One region of the Clostridium neonatale genome, then DNA from elsewhere that is predicted to be linked to it. Evidence: predicted binding sites of a transcription regulator. Region 1 holds the regulator's gene; the other holds the start of a gene.
The links. Region 1 encodes HrcA, which represses chaperone genes, less so after heat shock. Its sites were predicted from a motif close to TGTTAGCACTCNNNNNNNNNGAGTGCTAACA; they were not measured.
Positions count from the first base shown of each region.

Region 1 (12,352 bases):
ATTTTGAGCCAGAAACATCAGTTGCTTTAGGATTTGGTTTTAGATGTGGATTTTTAGGGTTATTGCATATGGAAATAATTCAAGAACGTGTTGAAAGAGAATTCAATCTAGATATAATTACAACTGCACCATCAGTTATATATAAAGTTATAAAAACAGATGGAGAAATGTTAGAAATAACCAATCCAACTAATTTACCTCCTATGACTGAAATAGACTATATGGAAGAACCTGTAGTTAAAGCATCTATTATAACTCCAAAAGAGTATGTTGGAGCTGTAATGGAGTTATGTCAGGATCGTAGAGGAACATATATTGACATGCAATATATAGAAGAAACTAGGGCTGTTGTAAATTATGATATACCTTTAAATGAGATAATATATGATTTCTTTGACACATTAAAATCTAGAACTAGAGGATATGCATCTCTAGATTATGAAATGAAGGGATATACTACAACCAAGTTGGTTAAATTAGATATCTTATTAAATGGAGATGTAGTTGATGCACTGTCTATGATAGTACCAGATGAAAGAGCATATCATAAGGGAAGAGCGATAGCAGAAAAGCTAAAAGAAATCATTCCAAGACAATTATTTGAAATTCCTATTCAGGCAGCTGTGGGATCTAAAATTATAGCAAGAGAAACAGTAAAAGCTATGAGAAAAGATGTATTAGCTAAATGTTATGGTGGAGATATTTCACGAAAGAAGAAACTTCTTGAAAAGCAAAAAGAAGGTAAAAAGAGAATGAGACAGGTAGGATCTGTTGAAGTTCCACAAGAAGCATTTATGTCAGTCTTGAAAGTAGATTAATATATTTAAATAAAATTATGCACAATGAATATTTGTAAATGCAAAAAAGCTATTTATAAAATGTTTATTGTGCATTAAAATTAATATAGGAATTAAAATTTGTATATATTTAATTAAAATGGATAATAACAGGTATATGTAAAAGGAGGATGAATATATGTTTTTAAATGAATTAAAAAAGGATGAGGGGATAGCATTTATCAAATTAGTAAAGCAGCTTGCAAATATAGATGAAACTTTTTCTAAGGAAGAAAAGGACCTATATATTGATTATCTAAAGGAATTGAATTTAAAAGAATCCGATATAAATGATTCAAAGATTGAAGATGTATTTACATTATTAAGTGGATCAAATGACAGGTCTAAAGAGATTATCTATTTTGAACTAGTAGGATTAGCACTTATTGATGGAGAATATGAAGAAAAAGAAGTTGAGTTTTTGGAAAAAATAGGAAAAGGATTTAATATAGCTCGTAGTAAGAAAATAGCATTTGCAAACTATTTTTATAATTTTATTGATGTTTATAATTTCTCTGTAGTGGACTCGGACAGTAAAATTGAATTATTAAAGGAACAAGCAGAAAAACTTATAGCCAAGTAGCTTATTTTAGAAATATGATACATGTTTATTTTTTATATAGAAATAAACATGTATTTTTTATTATATGATATCATCTATGTGATATAGATTAAAATAATAAATATAAGAGACTATAATTAATATATTCAAATATTTGGAGGAGTTATTATGAAAGAAATAGCGTTATATGTCCATATACCTTTTTGCAAACAAAAATGTATGTATTGTGATTTTCCTTCTTATTCAGGAAAAGAAAAATATATAGATGTGTATGTGGAAGCATTAAATAAAGAAATATTAGAAAAAGCAGAAGGATATACCATAAGAAGTATATTTATTGGCGGCGGAACTCCATCATATCTTGATGAAAAAGCCTTAAAAAGTTTACTTGAAACATTGAACGAGTTGAAATTTAAAGAAGATATTGAATTTACCATTGAATGTAATCCGGGAACTCTAACAAAAGAAAAATTAATGATAATGAAAACTCATAATGTAAATAGACTTAGTATTGGTTTACAATCAACTAATAATTCTTTACTAAAAGATATAGGAAGAATCCATACATATGAAATATTTAAAAAGAATTTTTTATTAGCAAGACAACTAGGTTTTGACAATATTAATGTAGATTTGATGTTTGGTCTGCCGAATCAAAACCTAGAAGAGTGGAAAAATACATTATTAGAAATAATTAAATTAAATCCAGACCATATATCCGCATATAGTCTAATAATAGAAGAAGGTACATGTTTTTATAAACTATATAATTCTAATAAACTTAATCTTCCTCATGAAGATACTGAAAGGAAAATGTATAAAATCACAAAAGAAATATTAAGTAAGAATAATTATAAGCAATATGAAATATCAAATTACGCTAAAGAAGATAGAGAATGTTTCCACAATAAAATTTATTGGAAATGTGAAGATTACTTAGGCGTAGGAGTTTCAGCAAGTTCTTTTATAGATAATGCTAGATTTAAGAATATTGATAATATAGAAGAATATATAAAAAATATAAATGAAGAGAAAAGTGTTGAAGAAGAAGTTCATACAAATACTTTAGAAGATAGTATGGAAGAATTTGTGTTTATGGGACTTAGAATGATTAATGGAATAAATATTTGTGAATTTAAGGAAAGATTTAATAGAAATATATATGATGTGTATGCAGAGGTAATAAAAAAACATATGGATGAAGAATTATTAGCTAATGAAAAGGGGAATATATATTTGACTTCTAAAGGAATTGAGTTAAGTAATTATGTTATGAGTGATTTTATATTAACATAACAGTCTTAAATACATACGATAGAAAATCAGAGAAAAAAGCAGAAAGTTAAAGATAGCATGGGAAAATCTAATAAATATAAGCTATAATTAATATTTTTAAAAATAAACAGGATTGACAAAAAAGTTAAGAAAGAATATATTAAAACCATAGTCATTAGCACTCGATGATGACGAGTGCTAACAAAAGAGGTGAGATTATGAGGATTGATGATAGAAAAATAAAAATACTTCAAGCTATTATCAATGATTATATTCGTACTGGAGATCCTGTAGGATCAAGAACTCTTGCTAAAAATTATGATTTAGGAATTGGTTCTGCGACAATAAGAAATGAAATGTCAGATCTTGAAGCTATGGGATATCTAGAGCAACCTCATACTTCAGCGGGAAGAATTCCATCAAGTAAGGGCTATAGGCTATATGTTGATAAACTCATGGATAGCCAAATGCTTACAGCAGAAGAAGATCTAAGAATAAAGCAATATATTATAGATTCTGCAATGCTTGAAGTTGATAAGGTAGTAAGGCAAACAAGTGCTTTATTATCAGAATTAACAAATTTGACATGTATTATTGAGGCTCCATCAGTTAAAAAGAGTTTTATAAAATCAATACAGCTTATAAGAGTTGATGAGAACAGTCTAGTAACTATATTTTTAACAGATACAGGTCTTATAAAGAATCATGTAATGAAATTAAATAAGATGCCAACTTTAGCTGCATTAAATAAAATTAATGAGGTATTAAATAATAGATTGGTTAATCTTTCTATAGCAGAAATAAACCTTGAAGTAATAAATAATCTTAAAAAGGATTTGGTTGAATATGAAGAAATATTTAATGCAATATTACCAAGCCTATATGAGACATTAAATGATGCTGATTCATCAGAAGTATTCATGGATGGCGCAACAAATATATTTAATTATCCAGAATATCATGATATAGATAAAGCAAAGGAATTACTTTCATTATTAAGTGATAAGCAAGCTGTTATGGAATTATTTAATCCGCAAGATGACATTACTATAAGTATTGGAGAAGAAAACTATAAACCTCAGGCTAAAGAATGTAGCATAATATCAGCTGAATATTCTTTTGGAAATAGACCAATAGGAAAAATTGGACTTATTGGACCAAGACGAATAAATTATTCAAAAGTAATAGCTATAATGAGTGAAGTTGTTAAAGAACTTAATAATATATTAAATGATCATGTTAAATAAAATCTAGATTTTATATATCAGAGACGAGGTGTGCTTAAACTAATGGAAAATAATAAAGATTTAAAAAATGAAGAAATTAAAGAAGAAAATTTAAATGAAGAAGTAAATGAAGACACTGAATTAAAAGATGAGGAAGTAATGGAGAATACTGCTGAAAATACAAATGAGGTTGAAGAAGAGGATGAACTTAACATGACCAAGAAACTTAAAGAAGAAAATAAGAAAATGCAAGAGGAATTAGATCTAACTAAAGACAGATTGCTTAGATTGACAGCTGAATATGATAACTATAGAAAGAGAACAACAAAAGAAAAAGAAAGCATATATGCAGATGCATATATAGATGTAATAAAGGAAATCCTTCCTGTAATAGATAATCTAGAAAGAGCTATGGCAGCAGAAGGAAATGTAGATGATCTTAAAAAAGGTGTTGAAATGACAATGAAGGGTTGTCAAGATGCATTTGTTAAACTTGGCGTTGAAGAGATTGATGCAAGTGGCGAATTTGATCCAAACTTCCACAATGCAGTTATGCATATAGAAGATGAAGGCTTAGATAAAAATGTAATAGCTGAAGTCTTCCAAAAAGGATATAAAAAAGGTGAAAAAATAATAAGACATACAATGGTAAAAGTAGCTAATTAATATAATTAAACATATACAGAAATTAAAAATGAAGAAAATAAACTATTTAGTTTTAGGAGGAATATATCATGGGAAAAATTATAGGTATTGATTTAGGAACTACAAATTCATGTGTAGCAGTTATGGAAGGTGGAGAACCAGTAGTTATTGCTAACTCAGAAGGCGCTAGAACTACTCCATCAGTAGTATCATTCCAAGCAGATGGGTCAAGACTTGTGGGTCAAGTTGCGAAAAGACAATCAATAACTAATCCAGACAAAACAGTTATATCAATAAAGAGACATATGGGAACTAATTATAAAGTTAATATAGATGGAAAAGATTATTCACCACAAGAAATTTCAGCTATGGTTCTTCAAAAAATTAAAGCTGATGCAGAAGCTTATTTAGGTGAAACTGTATCTCAAGCAGTTATAACAGTTCCTGCTTACTTTAATGATAGCGAAAGACAAGCGACTAAAGATGCAGGTAAAATAGCAGGACTTGAAGTATTAAGAATAATCAACGAGCCAACAGCAGCATCTCTTGCTTATGGATTAGATAAAACTGATTCAGCACACAAGATTTTAGTTTACGACTTAGGTGGTGGTACTTTCGACGTATCTATCCTAGATTTAGGTGATGGAGTATTTGAAGTATTATCTACAAATGGTGATACAAAGCTTGGTGGAGATGACTTTGATGAAAAAATTATGAAGTATATAGCTGATGATTTCAAAGCAGCAAATGGAATTGATTTAATGCAGGATAAAATGGCTCTTCAAAGATTAAAAGAAGCTGCCGAAAAAGCTAAGATTGAATTATCATCTTCAACTCAAACAAATATAAACTTACCATTCATCACTGCGGATAGCACTGGTCCAAAGCATATAGATATGACATTAACAAGAGCTAAGTTTAATGAAATTACTCATGATTTAGTTCAAAGAAGTATCGAACCAATGAAAAAAGCTTTAGCTGATGCTAAACTTTCATTAAGTGATATAGATAAAATAATATTAGTTGGAGGATCTACAAGAATTCCAGCTGTTGTTGAAGCAGTTAAGAACTTTACAGGAAAAGAACCTTCAAAAGGAGTTAACCCAGATGAATGTGTTGCAGTTGGTGCTGCTATACAAGCTGGAGTACTTACAGGAGAAGTTAAAGATGTAGTATTACTTGATGTTACTCCATTAACACTTGGTATTGAAACAGCTGGTGGAATAGCTACTCCATTAATAGAAAGAAATACAACTATTCCAACAAAGAAGAGTCAAGTATTCTCAACTTATGCTGATAACCAAACTTCAGTTGAAATCAATGTAGTTCAAGGTGAAAGACAAATGGCTGTAGATAACAAGTCATTAGGTAGATTTACACTTTCAGGAATAGCACCAGCTCCAAGAGGAATTCCTCAAATAGAAGTTACATTTGATATAGATGCAAATGGTATTGTTAAAGTGTCTGCTTTAGATAAAGGAACTGGAAAAGAAGCAAATATAACAATTACAGCTTCAACAAACTTAAGTGATGATGAAGTAGATAAGGCTGTAAAAGAAGCAGAAAAATTTGCAGAAGAAGATAAAAAAAGAAAAGAAAAGATAGAGGTTGCAAATAATGCTGATCAAACAATCTATCAATTAGAAAAAACATTAAGTGAAATTGGTGACAAGGCTACTGAAGATGAAAAGAAAGCAGTTCAAGATAAACTTGATGAACTTAAGAAGGTTAAAGATGGAGAAGATGTAGAAGCAATTAAGGCTGCTATAGAAGCTGCTAATCAAGCATTTTATCCAATAGCTGCTAAAATGTATCAACAAGATCCAACAGCTGCAGGAATGGATCCAAATGCAGCTGGAGCACAGCAAAGTGCACCACATGATGACAATGTTGTAGATGCAGATTTTAAAGTAGATGAAGATAAATAGTATTAAGTTATTAAAATAATAATCTATAAGGGAAGGCGATGCTTTAGTCTTCCCTTTTTATAAAGCATTGAATAATTAATTAATGAAAATATATTTTTATTAATTAATTTTTAATTGAGAAATATATAAAAGTTTAGTAAAATAAATTTGTTTAGGTAAAAAGCATAAAAAAGCTTTTTGATTTGAGTGGTTCGTATAGTTGTAGCCAATATAAAAAATATATATAATGGATACAATGTAAATAAAACTAGGTGGTGAATATAATAAATGGCAAGTAAAGACTATTATGAAGTTCTTGGAGTTGATAAAACTGCAAGTGACGATGAGATAAAAAGGGCCTTTAGAAAACTAGCTGTTAAATATCATCCAGATAGAAATCAAGGTGATAAAGAAGCAGAGGCTAAATTTAAAGAAATAAATGAAGCTTATCAGATTCTTTCAGATTCAGAGAAAAGAGCTAAATATGATCAATTTGGATCAGCTGCCTTTGATGGAACAGGTGGATTCAGCGGCGGTGGATTTAGTGGTTTTGATGGATTTGACATGGGTGGATTTGGTGATATATTTGATTCATTCTTTGGCGGCGGTGGTGGAAGCTCAAGAAGAAGAAATGGTCCAGTAAGAGGAAATGATATTGAATATACTCTAAATTTAACTTTTGAAGAAGCTATCTTTGGTGTTGAAAAAGAAATAACAATAACTAGAAGTGAAAATTGTGATCATTGTCATGGATCAGGGGCAGAACCTGGAACAAATAAAAAAACATGTCCTACATGTAATGGAACAGGACAAATGAGAGTACAAAGACAAACTCCATTTGGAAATTTTGTATCACAATCTACATGTGATAAATGTAATGGTACAGGAGAAATAATTGATACTCCATGTAAAGAATGTAGAGGTAAAGGTAACGTAAGAAAATCTAGAAAGATAACAGTAAATATTCCAGCAGGTGTTGATACAGGAAATGTAATGCCTCTAAGAGGACAAGGAGAACATGGATTAAGAGGGGGAAGTGCAGGAGACTTATATGTAAGGATTAATGTCACTCCATCTAAAGTGTTTACTAGAAAAGGAAATGATGTTTATATAGATACTCATATATCTATGGCAAAAGCTGCTCTTGGAACAGAAATAACTGTTACTACTGTAGATGGTAATGTAAAATATACAGTTCCTGCTGGTACTCAATCTGGAACTATGTTTAGATTAAAAGGCAAGGGTATACCAAGAGTTAACTCATCAGGACGTGGAGATCAATATGTTAAAGTTATAGTTGATATTCCAAAATCATTAACAAAAGCTCAAGAAGAAGCACTTCGAGCATTTATGGTAGCTAGTGGTGAAGAACCAGATGCAGCTACAGGAACTCATAAGAAAAAATTGTTTGGAAAAAATAAATAGGAATGTATAAGAGCATTTATTAACTTAGAATAAATGCTCTTATTTTATAAATTATGTGTACTAATTGATACAAATAAAATATTAGTATATAGTGTAAGTATTATTCTTTTCTTTTTCTTGCTTAGATTTAATTTGCTTAATAACAGATTTATCACCAGAGCGATTAGCATCTATGAGTCTACTTAAATTTCCAGATACAACTACTCCACTTTTTTCACTATCAGAATTGTTTGGTGAATCTTTTGTTTGAGATTGCGATTCCTTTTCCTCAGTTTTTAACTTTGTTATTTGATTTTGAACTGATGAAATCTGTGATTGCAAAAGAGAAGTTTTTGTTGTTTTGGTATCTTCATCTAATGAAGAATCGCTTTGAACTTCTGATAAATCACTTTGTAATTCTTTTAATTGAGATTTTAGTTCTGATAGTTCGCTTGAGTTGTTATTGGTCTGTGTTGAAGAATAATTATTATTAGTACTATTTGTTATACTGTTTATTTGCATGACTTTCCATCTCCTTTATTGTTATATTCAAAAAATATATCGATGGAAAACTACAATAATTTACTAATTTTATAAAAAGTTAATTTAATTTATAATTACGTTATAAATTTTATGAAAAATTTATAAAAAGTTTTTGTAAAATTTATTAATAATTCGGAGTGTATCAAAAGATATAAGTATTTATGAATATTTTTGAGCGGATATCAGAATATTATTTATAGAATATATTTATCAAATCTAAATTGAGGGGAAGATTAACAAATGGATGATTTAAAAAAAGAATTATTAAAAGAAATCGAAGAGTTTAGAAAAGTTGGACATAAATTTTTAGAAAATGAAATTTCAATTATGGAATTTAAGAAAGTATCTGGCGGCATGGGAGTATATGCTCAAAGAAATAAAAATGGGTTTATGATAAGACTAAGAATTCCATCTGGTATAACAAGCAAGAAACAAATGAAGTGGATTTTAGATACAGCTAAAAAGTATGGATTGGAAAAGGTTCATTTAACAACAAGAGAAGCAATACAATTTCATGATTTAACAATAGATGAGGTTTGTGACCTTATGAAAGAAGCACTAGAAGAAAATATATACACAAGAGGCGCAGGTGGTAATTATCCAAGGAATGTTGCTATTTCTCCTCTAGCAGGTGTTGACAGATTTGAAGCATTTGATGTAACTCCATATGCATTAATAGTAAATAATCATTTTCTAAAAAAGATAACTTCATATAAACTACCAAGAAAGTTAAAGGTATCTTTTTCAAGCAGCAATATGGATTGTGGTCATTGTAATATTACAGATTTAGGGTTTTTAGCAACAATTAAAGATCATAAGAAATATTTTAAGGTATACTTGGGAGGTGGACTAGGTGCTAATCCTAAATTAAGTATAGAATACCCAAAGTTAATAGATCCAAGTGTAGTTTTATATCACGTTGAAGCAATGACTAAACTGTTTATTGAACAAGGAGACTATGAAAATAAACATAAAGCAAGAATAAGATATATTGTAGAGAGGATGGGAAAAGAAGAATTTCTAAAATGCTATCAAGAAAAGCTTGATGATGTGATGAAAGATGAAGATTTAACTTTAGATTTACATCCAATTGAAATTGATAAAGAAGGAAAGAAAACAGAAATAAATAATCAAAGATTATATGCTCAAAAACAAAATGGATTATATAGTGTATATTTTCATCCTTTTGGAGGGCAATTACACTTAAAAGATTTAGAAGATATATTAGATTGTATTGAAGATATGAAGCAAGTGGAATTACGCCTTACAATGACAGAAGGAATATATATAAGAAACTTAAATGGTGATGAAGCTGGAAAGGTTCTAGATATTACAGAAGGTCGTGGGGGAGAAACACATCTAGAAGAAAGTGTATCATGTATAGGAGTACCTACTTGTCAAATTGGTATCTGTGAAAGTCAAAAGACCCTATTTAATATATTAGAATATTTTAGAGAAAAAAGTTATAAAAAAGATGTTCTTCCAAGGGTTCATTTGTCAGGTTGCATGAATTCGTGCGGTATTCATGAAGCTTCGATGATAGGATTTGCTGGAAGTCGTAAAAGAATTGATGGTGAACTTAAAGATGTATTTGAACTTCATATTAATGGATCGTTTGAAGAGGGAAATGCAAGATTAGGGAAAGTCTATGGAAGTATTTTAAGTGAAAAAATTCCGGAATTCTTATACGAACTTGCAATAAAGGTAGAAGAAAAAAATGTTAATTTTGAAGAGTTTGTAGATAAATATGAAAATGAGTTAAAGGATCTAGTAAAAATATATTCATAGTAAAGAATAATATATTAGCCACAGTAAAGTTTACGATATTAATATGTTTAAACTTTATTGTGGCTTATTTAGATTAAAAAAATATATATATTTATATGAATTATAGAGTAAAAGGAACAAAAAATTGCAATATATTTTTATATATGTATAATTATTATGAATGATAAATAATGGAGTGAATAACTATGAGAATGAGAAAAAAACCATGGGCGAGACCTGAATTAGAGGCTTGTAGCTTTTTTGTTATAAATCCTAAAGAAAATAAAGGGAAATGGAGAGAAACTTTTGAAAAAGATCAGCCTATATATTTAGAATTAGGATGTGGAAAAGGAACGTTTATGGCTGTACATGGTTCAGAAAATCCAAATATAAATTATATGGCAATTGATATAAAAGATGAAGTATTAGGACTGGCGAAGAGAAATATTGTTAAAGCATATGAAGAAAAAAATATGCCACTTACCAATATTAAATTAATGGCACAAGAAATAAGCCTCATAAGCAACATATTTGATGAAAATGATGTTATAGATAGAATCTATATAAATTTTTGCAATCCTTGGCCAAGAGAAAAGCATAAAAAGAGAAGATTAACTCACACTAGGCAGTTAAATCAATATAGAACTTTTTTGCGTGATAATGGAGAAATTTATTTTAAAACTGATGATGATGAATTATTTGAAGAATCTCTTGAATATTTTAAGGAAAGTAAGTTTACAATTAAATATATAACTTATGATTTACATAATAGTGATTTTATAGGTAATGTTGAAACTGAACATGAAAAGATGTTTACTGAAAAAGGAATAAGGACAAAGTTTTTAATTGCAGTTAAGTGAGAACCCAAATTGGCATATAAAACTTGGTGAGGAACGAGTTTAGTGGTATAGCCCTTCTACGAACGAATGTGAGTAGAAGTTTCCGAATATATTTGGCTGATCGAACTTACTCCTATGAACGGATGTGAATAGTGAGTTTCCTTTAAAATGTGAATAACTAGAAGTTACGACAACTAAAAGTAAAGAAGTGACACAGGTTAAATAAAAAAATTATTGTGTAATTATTTTAAGAATGAAAAAATGCCCAGAATATAAGAATATAAGAATATAAGAATATAAGAATATAAGAATATAAGAATATGCTTATATTATGGAGATTAGATGTAATTAAAAATAAGGAAACACCTAATCATATACATTCATAGGTGTAAGCGATTCGCACAAAATACAAGATTTGGGCTCTCTGCTTAAGGAAACATCTTCATCAGTAGATGAAGATGGGCTATACCGATAGGTTTGTATCTAACTAAGCATTATATGCAAAAGAGCAGCTATGCTGAAATACATATATTCTACTTGTTTTATTATCTTAGAGATAATATTACAATATATTTTTGCGTTAGAAATTAATAAAAATAATGAGATAAATAAATTATAATAAATTAGGAAGGGAAGATTATATAATGGATGGAATATGGATAGAAGTTAGTGTAATAACAAAGAGTGAGGCTTTAGAACCAATATCAGGTATTTTCTATGGATTAGGATGCCCTAATGTTGCAATAGAAGATCCAGAAGATTTGCTATCTAGAGATCAGGGACCATTAACATGGGATTTTGCAGATATAAATATATTAGAACATAAAGGTAACGCAGCAGTGGTTAAAGCTTATTTTTCACAAGATGATAAGGTAGATGAAATTGTTGAGTATACTAAGGAAAAACTTGAAGAAATAAAATCAATGGGAATAGATATTGGTGAAGGTATAGTTGAAGCAAAAACAATGCATGAAGAAGATTGGGCCAACAATTGGAAGAAGTACTATAAGCCAGTTAAAATTACAGATAAAATTGTAATTAAGCCAATATGGGAAGAATATGAGGCGAATGAAAAAGATTTAGTAATAGAATTAGATCCAGGTATGGCTTTTGGAACAGGTACTCATGAAACAACAAGAATGTGTATTCAAGCTTTAGATAAATATGTTAAACCAGATACAACTGTATTCGATGTTGGATGTGGATCAGGAATTCTTGCAATAGCAGCAGCAAAGCTTGGTGCAAAACATGTTATAGGTGTTGATTTAGATCCTGTAGCTGTTGATTCTTCAAAAGAAAATATAAGCTTTAATAATTTAGATAATATAGAAGTTTTAGAAGGTAATTT
Region 1 is NZ_UICR01000002.1:1,114,973-1,127,324, reverse strand. It holds gene lepA (translation elongation factor 4) at 1-818, shown strand, start outside; gene CNEONATNEC86_RS16760 (tellurite resistance TerB family protein) at 976-1,419, shown strand; gene hemW (radical SAM family heme chaperone HemW) at 1,567-2,694, shown strand; gene hrcA (heat-inducible transcriptional repressor HrcA) at 2,892-3,920, shown strand; gene grpE (nucleotide exchange factor GrpE) at 3,963-4,565, shown strand; gene dnaK (molecular chaperone DnaK) at 4,634-6,472, shown strand; gene dnaJ (molecular chaperone DnaJ) at 6,740-7,876, shown strand; gene CNEONATNEC86_RS16730 (FlxA-like family protein) at 7,958-8,377, opposite strand; gene CNEONATNEC86_RS16725 (nitrite/sulfite reductase) at 8,639-10,186, shown strand; gene trmB (tRNA (guanosine(46)-N7)-methyltransferase TrmB) at 10,372-11,025, shown strand; gene prmA (50S ribosomal protein L11 methyltransferase) at 11,649-12,352, shown strand, end outside.

Region 2 (12,352 bases), on a different contig from region 1:
ACTATGTCTCCAGAATATTTAAGACCACCATCGGCAATTACTGGTATGCCATATTTTCTTCCCATCTCTGCGCAGTCCATAACCGCTGTTAATTGAGGTACTCCAACTCCAGCAACTACTCTTGTAGTACAAATTGATCCTGGTCCTATACCGACCTTAACGCAGTCAGCACCTGCTTTGATTAAGTCTTCTGTAGCTTCAGCTGTAGCAACATTACCAGCTATAACTTGAAGTTCTGGATATATTTTTTTGATTTCTGTTACGGCATCTAATACACCTTTTGAATGACCATGAGCTGTATCAAGAGTTATAACATCAACATTAGCTTTAACTAAAGCTTCAACTCTTTCCATCATGTTTCCTGTAACACCTACAGCTGCTCCGCATAATAATCTGCCCTTTTCATCTTTAGCTGCATTTGGGAACTTTTTAACTTTTTCAATATCTTTCATTGTAATAAGTCCCTTTAAACATCCATTTGCATCTACTAAAGGTAATTTTTCAATTTTATGTTTCTTTAAGATTTCTTTTGCTTCTTCTACAGTTGTATTTTCTGGTGCAGTAATTAAGTTTTCCTTAGTCATTACTTCAGATATTTTTCTATCATAGTTTGTTTCAAATATCATATCTCTATTTGTAACTATTCCAACTAATTTACCATTTTCATCAGTTATAGGAACACCTGATATTCTATATCTTCCCATTAAATCTTCAGCATCTTGTAATCTATGGTTAGCTGATAAGTATATAGGATCTGTGATTACACCATTTTCTTGTCTCTTTACTCTATCAACTTCTCTTGCTTGTTCTTCTATAGTCATATTTTTGTGGATAATTCCGATTCCACCTTCTCTAGCCATAGCAATCGCCATTTTAGATTCTGTTACAGTATCCATACCAGCACTCATTAAAGGAATATTTAAAGCAATCTTTTTAGTTAAGTAAGTTTTTGTAGTTACTTCTCTTGGTAATATTTCTGATTTGTTAGGTACTAATAATAAGTCATCGAAAGTATAAGCAGTTTTAATAATTTTAGCCATTTTTAATCCTCCTAATTTTTGAAATATTTATTGCATTTTTATGTTTTTTTGAATGTATAATTGCATTTTCACTGTTAATTTTATGTATAAAAAAAAGCATACTAACCTTATAGTGATGTTAATATGCTCATAAAGTCTAATTTATAGCCAATACTAATACCACTCATAGTCGGAAGTTTACGGTTTCCGGTAGATACGCCCTGCCTTATTCAAGGTATATACGAGTTATTAAATATATCTGATTTTTTAAATTAAACCTATTATAATGTATGTACATTCTAAAGTCAATAAATTTGAAATTAAAATTGCATTTTTTTAAGCAAAATTTTTCATGTAATTATTTATATTCTGCATAAATATATTTATATACAACATTTTCAACTCTTATCTTTGCTGTATAGATACTATTTTCTTTCTTCAATAAATTTTATACTACTAGAATTTAATATTTCACTATCACTATTAAAATCAAATTCAGCCCCATTTACTATATCATAACAATTTTGCACTGTGGTGGTTCCTGTATTTATATTTTTAAATTCTTCTTCATTTATATATTTTTTTATACCGTCCTTATTTATAATACTACTAACACTTTGATTCTTCTCTAATGGTATATATCTTAAATTATATGATTCTGTTGCCATAACGATTTTTCTACATTGATCTACTACTTTTAATTTCTTAGCTTCCTGAACATACCCTAATACTTTTGGAAACAATACTCCTGATAAAATCATTATTATCGCTATTACTGCAATTAACTCAATTAATGTAAATCCTGAACTCTTTTCTTTTATATTAATGCTTAATCTACGATTACTTTTTATTTCATACTTTACTTTTTTTATTCTCTTCATCTCCTTATAAGATAATTGTATCTTAAATATTAACTTAATTTTGATTTTATATACATTAACTATATAAGCTATTTCAATATAATAAAAAACCTTGAGGAATTGAATTCCTCAAGGTTTTTAAAATTCACATATGAATTTATTTTAATACATTCCATCCATTCCCATTCCTGGTGCACCTGGCATTGCAGGTTCTTTTGCTGGAATATCAGCTACAGCAGCTTCTGTTGTTAAGAATGTAGATGCTACTGATGCAGCATTTTGAAGTGCTGATCTTGTTACTTTTGTAGGGTCAACTATACCACTCTTAATCATATTTACATATTCACCCTTTAATGCATCATATCCAACGCCTGCTTCACTTGCTCTTACTTTTTCGATTATAACTGAACCTTCATCCCCTGCATTAGTTGCTATTTGTCTTACTGGTTCTTCTAAAGCTTTAACAATTATATTTATACCAACTTGTGTGTCAGGAACATCTGAAGTTAATTTTGCTACTTCATTAATTACATTAGCATAAGCAGTACCACCACCAGCTACTATACCTTCTTCTACAGCAGCTTTTGTTGCAGCTAAAGCATCTTCAATTCTTAATTTCTTTTCTTTTAATTCAGTTTCAGTTGCAGCACCAACTTTAATTACAGCTACTCCACCAGCAAGTTTTGCTAATCTTTCTTGTAATTTTTCTTTATCAAATTCTGAAGTTGTTTCTTCAACTTGAATCTTTATTTGATTAACTCTATCTTTAATATCAGCTGAATTTCCTTTACCGTTAACTATTACTGTATTTTCTTTGTTAACTTTAACACTCTCAGCTTGACCTAACATCTCAAGAGTAGTTTCTTTTAAATCTCTTCCTAATTCTTCAGAAATTACTTGACCACCTGTTAATATAGCTAAGTCTTGTAACATTTCTTTTCTTCTATCACCAAATCCTGGTGCCTTAACAGCTACGCAAGTGAATGTTCCTCTTAACTTATTAACAACTAATGTTTGCATTGCTTCGCCTTCAACATCTTCAGCGATGATTAATAACTTCTTGCCCGCTTGAACTATTTGTTCTAATAATGGTAATAATTCTTGAATGTTTGAAATCTTTTTATCTGTTATTAAAATATATGGGTTATCTAAAACAGCTTCCATTTTTTCTGTATCTGTAACCATGTAAGGTGATACATATCCTCTGTCAAATTGCATACCTTCAACAACATCTAATTCAGTTCCCATTGATTTAGATTCTTCTATAGTTATAACACCTTCATTACCTACTTTTTCCATAGCATCAGCTATTAGCTTACCAACTTCTTCATCAGCAGCTGATATAGCAGCAACTCTAGCAATATCTTCTTTGCCTTCAACTTGTTTAGAAATCTTCTTGATTTCTTCAACAGCTTTGTCAACTGCAGTTCTTATACCGTTTCTAATTAACATTGGATTAGCTCCAGCAGTTACATTCTTTAAACCTTCTCTTATTATAGCTTGCGCTAATAATGTTGCAGTTGTAGTTCCGTCTCCAGCCACATCATTAGTCTTAGTTGCAACTTCTTTAACTAATTGTGCTCCCATGTTTTCATAAGGATCTTCTAATTCTATTTCTCTAGCAATTGAAACTCCATCGTTAGTTATTAATGGTGCTCCGAATTTCTTATCTAATACAACATTTCTTCCCTTAGGTCCTAATGTAACCTTAACCGTATCTGCTAATTTATCTACTCCAACTTGCATACTTCTTCTAGCGTCTTCGCCGAACTTTAACATTTTAGCCATTTCAATACACTCCTTTTATAAATAATCTATTTAAACATTCTATTAACTCATGTAATTATAATTTTAATCTGTCTTATACTTAATTTATAATTAAGCTATATATTAATTCTATAAAATATAGTTTATTCAACTATTGCTAAGATATCATCTTGCTTTAAAATTGTATATTCATCTCCATCTACTTTTACGTCTGTTCCTGCATATTTAGAGTATAATACTTTATCTCCAACTTTTACTTCCATTTCAATTCTTTTTCCATCTGTTATTGCTCCTGGACCTACTGCAACAACTTCTGCTTCTTGTGGTCTTTCTTTAGCACTTCCTGTTAAAACTATTCCGCTTTTTGTTTTTTCCTCTGCTTCTAATTTTTTAATTACGACTCTGTCGCCAAGTGGCTTAATATTCATAAAAAAACCTCCTTAAAATATATATTAAATTGATTATTGCATTTCTTTGTTAGCACTCATTAAAGTTGAGTGCTAATACAATTATTATAATATCCTTTATATCCATATAATTCAAACAGGACTTATAATATTATATCCCGTTTTAAAGCGAATATTCTTAATTATCTCAAAATATATTTAAATTGCTCACTTTTTCTTTAATTTTCATCTATTAATCTTTTGAATAATTTTCCATGGAAGTCTATACATTTTTATTACTAAAAGAAAGGAATTTAATCTATATATTTTTAATATCAAATTATTGTAATTAATATATATTATTTGATATAATCTAAATAAAATAATTCTAAAATTCTGATAGGAGATTTGTATGAAAGAAACTCATATATGTGAACTATGTAATAGAGATGTATCTATTATAACTAAGCATCACCTAATTCCTAAGCAAAAAGGTGGCAAAGATTATAAGACAATCCATTTATGTACTACTTGTCACAAGCAAATTCATGCACTTTTTACTAATACAGAACTTGCCACATTATATAATTCTATAGATGCATTGAAAAACAATGCTAGAATAATTAAATTCTTAAATTTTGTAGAAAAAATCCCTGGAGATTATAATGTTAACATAAAAAAATCTCGTCGAATACGAAAAAGCAGTTAACTAATCATAGTTTAAATATATATTCATATGTATTATAAGGCAGCTACTTTAACTGCCTTATATTTATAATGTTATAAATTTGATTTTCTACTCTTCAATTTTTATTTTATTTTCTCTTGCATAGTAAAATAAATATTGTTGAGCAAATCCAGATAGCTTACCAAACTTATTTCTACCAAAGATTCTTATCTTATTTAAAGAAGCATCTTCAGCGCCATAAAAATAAACCATAGCACGTTTAACCCATACATCTACAGGAAATGCAGAATACTTTTCCATGGAGAACAGCATTATGCAGTCTGCAACCTTAGCCCCTACACCTTTAAACTCTTGAAGTGCTGCATGACATTCATCATCATTTAAGCTTTTTATATAATCTAAACTATATTTTCTAAACTCATTTATTGCATTTACGTCACCGCTTTTAATTGCTTCCTTGCTTTTATAAACATTAGAAATTGTATCTACTATATATTTACTTCTAAATGATGCTCCTGTTTCTTGTATTTCTTCTAATGTGGCATCTTTTATTTGATCTATTGTGGGAAATGCATAATATATAGTATCTTTATATTCAATTTCTCTTCCATATTTAATCGATATCTTATTGATAGTTTTCATTATTGATGGTATGCTGTTTCTTGCTGATATAATAAAGCTTATTAATATTTCAAACGGATCTTGATTTAATATCCTAATTCCAGGACCAAATTCTACACTTTTTCTTAACAATTCATCTTTGGATAATTCTTTTTGAATTTCCGAATAGTCTCGTTCTAGATCAAAATATTTAATCCAAATATTTTTAACATCCTCTTCATTAGAATTATATATAAAAATATTATTTCCATCTTGCTTTAATTCAATTACCTTTTCAAAAGCAACTACGATATAATTAGTATCATCTATCTTATAAAATCTAAAACATTGACCACACTCAAAAGTTTGTTTAAGACTAAAATTCTTAACTTCTTCTATTGCAATATAATCTTTGTATGATTTTATTCTTTTGTAATCCATACGAATCTCCTCCATTTATTTTCATAATTATATTGTACTCTAAACACTATATTTATACTTACATAAAATTTTAATATGTATATGATCTATACCAAAAGCAACTTCTTATTACTAAGTTATTACTAAGATTTTATTAACTCTAAGTTAAGTAAGTATATTTATAGTAATATTTTAAATTTTGATTAACCTTCTTTTATTATACTTTCTAATATCTCTGCACTTACTTCAATCATATGGCTACAAGCTTTTTCCTCTGGATTCACAATCTTTGTTTTTAAATCTCTACAATCTATGTATCCCATTTCTTCTTTAAATCTTTTTATAAATTCTTGTGTCATAGCCCTTACTTTAGGGCTCTTATGTCCTCTTTCCTCAGTAAACATAATTCCGAGTACTGCTACAGCACCAGATATAGCTCCACACACTCCACCAGATGCCATACCTCCTCCAAAGCCAGCCATAGTCTTAAATGTTTCATGTGATAAATTTAAGTTATATTCTTCATTAGCTGCATACATTATACATTCTGCACAATTCAAATCATATTCTTTAGTCCAGTATCTTTTTGCTGTTTCTGTTAGCATTTTTCTCTCTCCTTTTATTAATAATGCAATTATCTTTCATTTATTATATCACTATATTTATAATATGTAATCTAATGAAGGATATATACAATGTGGAGTATTTGTTATTATAATACTATAAAAAGGAGTATCATAGATTAATAAAATGAACCGACCCCAAAAAGTTAGACCAAAAATCTAATGATTTGGAGGTCGGTTTTTTGGCAAAATATAGTTATGAATTCAAAAAAGAAGTTGTTCAAGCGTATTTGGATGGTAAAGGTGGTTATAAATTTCTTGCGAAAGAGTTTGGTATTCCTTCTCCAAGCAAGGTTAAATTATGGGTTGATAATTACCGTACATTAGGCGATGAAGCGTTGATGCGTTCAAGAAAAAATGAATCTTTTACTTTCGAATATAAACTTCATGTAGTAGAATTATATCTAACAAGTGAGGTCTCATATCAGGAGTTAGCCCTTCAAGAAAGGATACATAATCCAACGCAAATAGTTAAGTGGGTAAATGATTTTAGAATTGCTGGTCCTGATGCTTTGCGGCCGAAGAAGAAGGGACGAAAGATATCGTTGGAATCATCAAATAAATTGTCTAGTAAAACAGAATCCGCCGAAATTGTTTCAGTTGACACTACTGCTGAACATGTAAAACAGCTTGAAGATGAATTGCTCAAGCTCAAAATTGAGAACGCATATTTAAAAGAACTGAGGAGGCTGCGTTTAGAGGAGGAAGCTCTTCTGAAAAAACAGCGAGAATCATCCACAGCCTCCGAGGAGAATTCAAATTAAAAGATATTCTCGCAGTTGTAGGCTTTCCAAAAGCGACATACATGTATTGGCAAAAGCGATTTAATAGAGAAAATCCTAATAAAGAACTAGAAGAAAAGATCCTTGAAATACGTAGTATTAATAAAGATTGGGGTTATCGACGTGTATACGGAGCACTACGTAAACAAGGAATACTTATAAATAAAAAGAAAGTTCAGAGAATTATGCAAAAGCTTAATCTTCAGGTGACTTCCTTTACAAGAAAGAGTCGTAAGTATAGTTCATACAAGGGTAAAGTTGGAAAGGTTGCTCCTAACAGAATTCATAGACGTTTTGACACACAGATTCCTCATCAGAAAATCACAACAGATACTACTGAGTTTAAGTATTATGAGGTTGATGATAAGGGACGAATGATAATAAAGAAACTATACTTAGATCCATTCATGGATATGTGTAATAGAGAAATCTTAAGCTATGGAATATCTCAACATCCGTCAGCGGCCAATATCATGGGAGCACTAAACCAGGCAATTGAAATCACAGCTGATTGTCCATACAGAAGAACTTTTCATTCTGATCAAGGTTGGGCTTACCAAATGAAAGCTTATGTACACACTCTTAAAGAAAATCGAATTTTTCAAAGTATGTCCCGAAAGGGCAACTGCCATGACAATTCAGTAATGGAGAACTTCTTTGGAATAATGAAACAGGAAATGTACTACGGCGTTGTTTACTACAGTTATGATGAACTCAAAGAGGCAATAGAACAATACATCAAGTACTACAATGAACAAAGAATTAAAGAGAAACTAGGATGGATGAGTCCCGTAGAATACAGGCTCAACCTCTTGGCTGCATAAAAATAGCGTAGCAGCCATTAAAACTGCTACGCTTAAAAAGTCTAACTTTTTGGGGTCACCTCAAAAATCATTCTAAGATACTCCTTAAAAATTAAAAATCACTTATAAATTAAAAATCAACCTTTGTATTATAATATGTGCAAGTAAATAGCCTCTCCATTGTTTCATCATTTATTTCTCTAGGATTAGATCCTGTACATGCATCTAATACGGCATTATGAGCTATAAATTTAAGATTATCCTTAAATTCGTCTTCACCAACACCATATTCTTTCATTGAATGAGGAATATTTAATTTATCATTCATTTCATTTATCATAGTTATCAATGAATCTGTTAATTCAGAATCATTATTTCCATCTAGTTTTAATACTCTAGCAATATCTGCATATCTGCTTTCACATTTAACTCTATTGTACTGAATTACATATGGTAAAAAGATTGCATTTGCACATCCATGAGGTATATGGAATACTGCCCCTACTTTATGTGCCATTGAATGCACTATTCCAAGAAGAGCATTTGAAAATGCCATTCCTGCTAAACATTGAGCTTCATGCATTAAGTTTCTAGCATCTTTGTCTCCACCATAAGATTTGAATAAATTTTCATTCACCATTTCTATTGCCTTAATAGCTAATGGATCTGTAAAATTAGAACTTTGTGATGCAGTATAAGCTTCTATAGCATGAGTCAATGCATCCATTCCAGTATGTGCTACTAGCTTATCTGGCATAGTTTGAGCTAATGCTGGATCAACTATTGCTATATCTGGAGTTATATTAAAGTCTGCTAAAGGATATTTTATCTTTTCTGAATAATTTGTTATTACTGAAAATGCTGTTACTTCTGTAGCTGTACCACTTGTTGATGGAATAGCTACAAACTTAGCTTTTTGTCTAAGCTCAGGTAATCCAAAAGGCACTACTGCTTGTTCAAATGTAAAATCTGGATATTCATAGAATATCCACATAGCTTTTGCTGCATCTATTGGAGATCCTCCCCCCATCGCAACGATCCAGTCTGGTTCAAATTTTCTCATAGCTTCTGCGCCCTTCATAACAGTCTCTACAGATGGATCTGGTTCAACACCTTCAAATAGTTCAATCTCCATTCCAGCCTCTTTTAGATAATCCTCAACTTGTTTAAGAAACCCAAACTTTTTCATTGATCCGCCGCCAACTACGACAAAAGCCTTATTACCTTTCAAAGTTTTAAGCACTTCCAAAGTTCCTTCTCCATGATATATGTCCCTAGGTAATGTAAATCTCATAACGCCTCTCCTTTTATTCAATTTATTTTTACACCATATATATTCTATATATTTTTTACAATTCCTCCAGTATTTAATATATATTTATGATTCTATATATATATATATATATTAAAAAATAAAAAAACTCCCAAAGAAATAATCTTTGAGAGTTTTTAATATTATTTAGAATAATCGAAGAATCCTTTTCCGCTCTTTCTACCTAACCATCCTGCTCTAACATATTTTCTTAATAATGTACAACATCTGTATTTGTTATCTCCAGTTTCATTGAATAAAACATCCATGATAGCAACACAAACATCTAATCCGATAAGATCTCCTAAAGCTAAAGGTCCCATTGGGTGATTAGCTCCAAGCTTCATAGCAGCATCTATGTCTTCAGCAGATGCAACACCTTCTTGAAGGATGAAAGCAGCTTCGTTAATCATTGGGATTAAGATTCTGTTTACAACAAATCCTGGTGCTTCAGCAACTTCTACTGGAGTCTTTCCGATTTCTTCTGATATAGCTTTAACAGCATCAAAAGTTTCTTGAGATGTAGCAGCTCCTCTGATAACTTCAACAAGCTTCATTACTGGAGCTGGGTTAAAGAAATGCATTCCTATAACTTTATCTGGTCTCTTTGTAGCAGAAGCAACTTCTGTTATAGATAAAGATGACGTATTTGAAGCTAAAATTGTTTCTGGCTTACAGATTTCATCTAATTCAGCAAAGATTTCTTTCTTAATTTTCATGTTTTCGATAGCAGCTTCAACTACTAAATCGCAGTCAGCAGCTAATTTCATATCAGTAGTTCCTGAAATTCTTGAAAGTATAGCTTCTTTATCAGCTTCTGTAATCTTTTCTTTAGCAACTAATTTGCTTAATCCTTTATTGATTCCAGCAATTCCTCTTTCAACAAATTCATCTTTAATATCTCTAACGATAACTTCGCATCCTTTTGCAGCAAATGCTTGAACAATTCCAGCACCCATAGTTCCTGCACCAAGTACAAATACTTTTTTCATGGTAAAACCTCCATTAACTTTATTCATAATTTTTATTAATATCATGCTCTTTATGACATTATTAGTTTAATTTAAATCAAGTTTTAAATTATCATTTATCAATTCTCAATAATCAATGAATGATTAAATCACTACGCGATTTCTTTAAAATATATATTAAAAATTTTGCATAGCAAAATAAATCTTCATTGAAAATTGATCATTGTACATTGTTGATTAAAATTATTCTGCGTCTTTAATTGCTTTAACTTGAGCTATTAATTCAGGAATAACTTTTTTAAGATCTCCAACTATTCCGTAATCAGCAACTTGCATGATTGGAGCAGTTTCATCTTTGTTAATAGCAATGATAACTTCTGAATCTTGCATACCAGCAACGTGTTGGATAGCTCCTGAAATACCACAAGCAACATAGATTGTTGGTTTAACAGTCTTACCAGTTTGACCTACTTGGTAAGCATTTTCTACCCATCCTTTTTCAACTGCAGCTCTTGAACCTGCAACAACTCCACCTAAAGCTTCAGCTAATTCTTTTACTAGATCGAAGTTTTCTTTAGATCCAACTCCTCTACCACCAGCAACTATTATCTTAGCTTCTGAAATATCAACGATATCTTTAGCAGTTTTAACTGTTTCTAAAACTTTAGTTCTAACATCACTGTCACTTAATTGAACTGCAACTTTTTCTATTTTGCAGTCAGCTCCATTTGTATTAACTTTTTCAAATACACCTGGTCTTACTGTAGCCATTTGTGGTCTGTGATCTGGGCATGCAATTGTAGCCATTAAGTTACCACCAAAAGCTGGTCTTGTAGCTAATAGATCACCATTTTCAACTTCTACATCAATTGATGTACAGTCAGCTGTAAGTCCTGTATTTAATCTTGCAGCTACTCTAGGGCCTAAATCTCTTCCTATGAAAGTAGCTCCAACAAATAATATTCCTGGTTTTCTTTCATTTGCAAGATCACAGATAACTTTAGTGTAAGCATCAGTAGTGTAATGTGCTAAGTTTTTATCTTCAGCAACTAAAACTTCATCAGCACCATGTTTAGCTAATTCATCAGCTAAGTGAGCAACATTATCACCTAATAATAAAGCTGTTAACTTAACTCCTAATTTATCTGCTTGTCTTCTTCCTTCTCCAAGTAATTCTAAAGATACTTTTTGTAATTCGCCTTCTCTTTGTTCAGCAAAGACCCAAACGCCTTTATAATCTGCTATATTCATAATAAATTAACCTCCTATTATCTTAGATGTAGTGTTTTTCTTTTAATTTTCCTAAAACGTAAGTTGCAGCAGTTTTAGCATCCTCTTTAACTAATTCTCCAGCACCCTTAACTTCTTTAGTCATTGACTTCTTAACCTTAGTTGGTGATCCTTTAAGTCCTAATTCTTCTACAGCTACATCTATATCAGCTGCACTCCAAACTTTGATTTCATCATCAGAAGTTGAGAATATGTTTGCAACATTCATATATCTAGGTTCATTTAATTCTTCAATTGCAGTTAATAAACATGGCATTTTAACTTCTACAACTTGATGTCCGTCTTCTAATGCTCTATTAACTATTAATGTATCTCCTTCAACTTTAACGTCTTGAACGTAAGTTACTTGAGGAATGTTTAAATGTTCAGCAATTTCTGGTCCTACTTGTGCAGTATCTCCATCGATTGCTTGTCTTCCAGCAAAGATTATATCGTAATCTAATTTCTTAATCATTCCTGTTAAAGCTTTTGAAGTAGCTAAAGTATCAGCTCCTCCTAATGCTCTATCTGTTAATAGGATGGCTTCATCAGCTCCCATACATAATGCTTCTCTTAATGCAGCTTTTGCAGCAGGAATACCCATGCTCACAACAGTCACTTTAGCACCAGTTTGTTCTTTTATTTGTAAAGCTGCTTCTAGAGCATGTTTATCTTCTGGATTTATAATTGCTGGAACACCATCCCTGATTAATGTACCAGTCTTTGGGTCTATTTTAACGGCTGTAGTATCTGGAACTTGTTTTACACAAACTACTATATTCATTCTAAAAGTCCTCCTATCTTAAAATGCTTCCTGCGATAACCATCTTTTGAACTTCTGAAGTTCCTTCA
Region 2 is NZ_UICR01000001.1:435,789-448,140, reverse strand. It holds gene guaB (IMP dehydrogenase) at 1-1,040, opposite strand, end outside; purine riboswitch at 1,187-1,284, opposite strand; gene CNEONATNEC86_RS02080 (type II secretion system protein) at 1,445-1,900, opposite strand; gene groL (chaperonin GroEL) at 2,042-3,667, opposite strand; gene groES (co-chaperone GroES) at 3,790-4,074, opposite strand; gene CNEONATNEC86_RS02065 (hypothetical protein) at 4,445-4,741, shown strand; gene CNEONATNEC86_RS02060 (DNA-3-methyladenine glycosylase family protein) at 4,829-5,761, opposite strand; gene CNEONATNEC86_RS02055 (C-GCAxxG-C-C family (seleno)protein) at 5,944-6,345, opposite strand; one part of gene CNEONATNEC86_RS02050 (IS3 family transposase) at 6,546-7,035, shown strand; one part of gene CNEONATNEC86_RS02050 (IS3 family transposase) at 7,035-7,969, shown strand; gene CNEONATNEC86_RS02045 (iron-containing alcohol dehydrogenase) at 8,079-9,242, opposite strand; gene CNEONATNEC86_RS02040 (3-hydroxybutyryl-CoA dehydrogenase) at 9,404-10,252, opposite strand; gene CNEONATNEC86_RS02035 (electron transfer flavoprotein subunit alpha/FixB family protein) at 10,475-11,482, opposite strand; gene CNEONATNEC86_RS02030 (electron transfer flavoprotein subunit beta/FixA family protein) at 11,505-12,284, opposite strand; gene CNEONATNEC86_RS02025 (acyl-CoA dehydrogenase) at 12,298-12,352, opposite strand, start outside.
Region 2: a site for HrcA is predicted at 4,122-4,152, ahead of groES (co-chaperone GroES). Genes of this name have one in related genera too.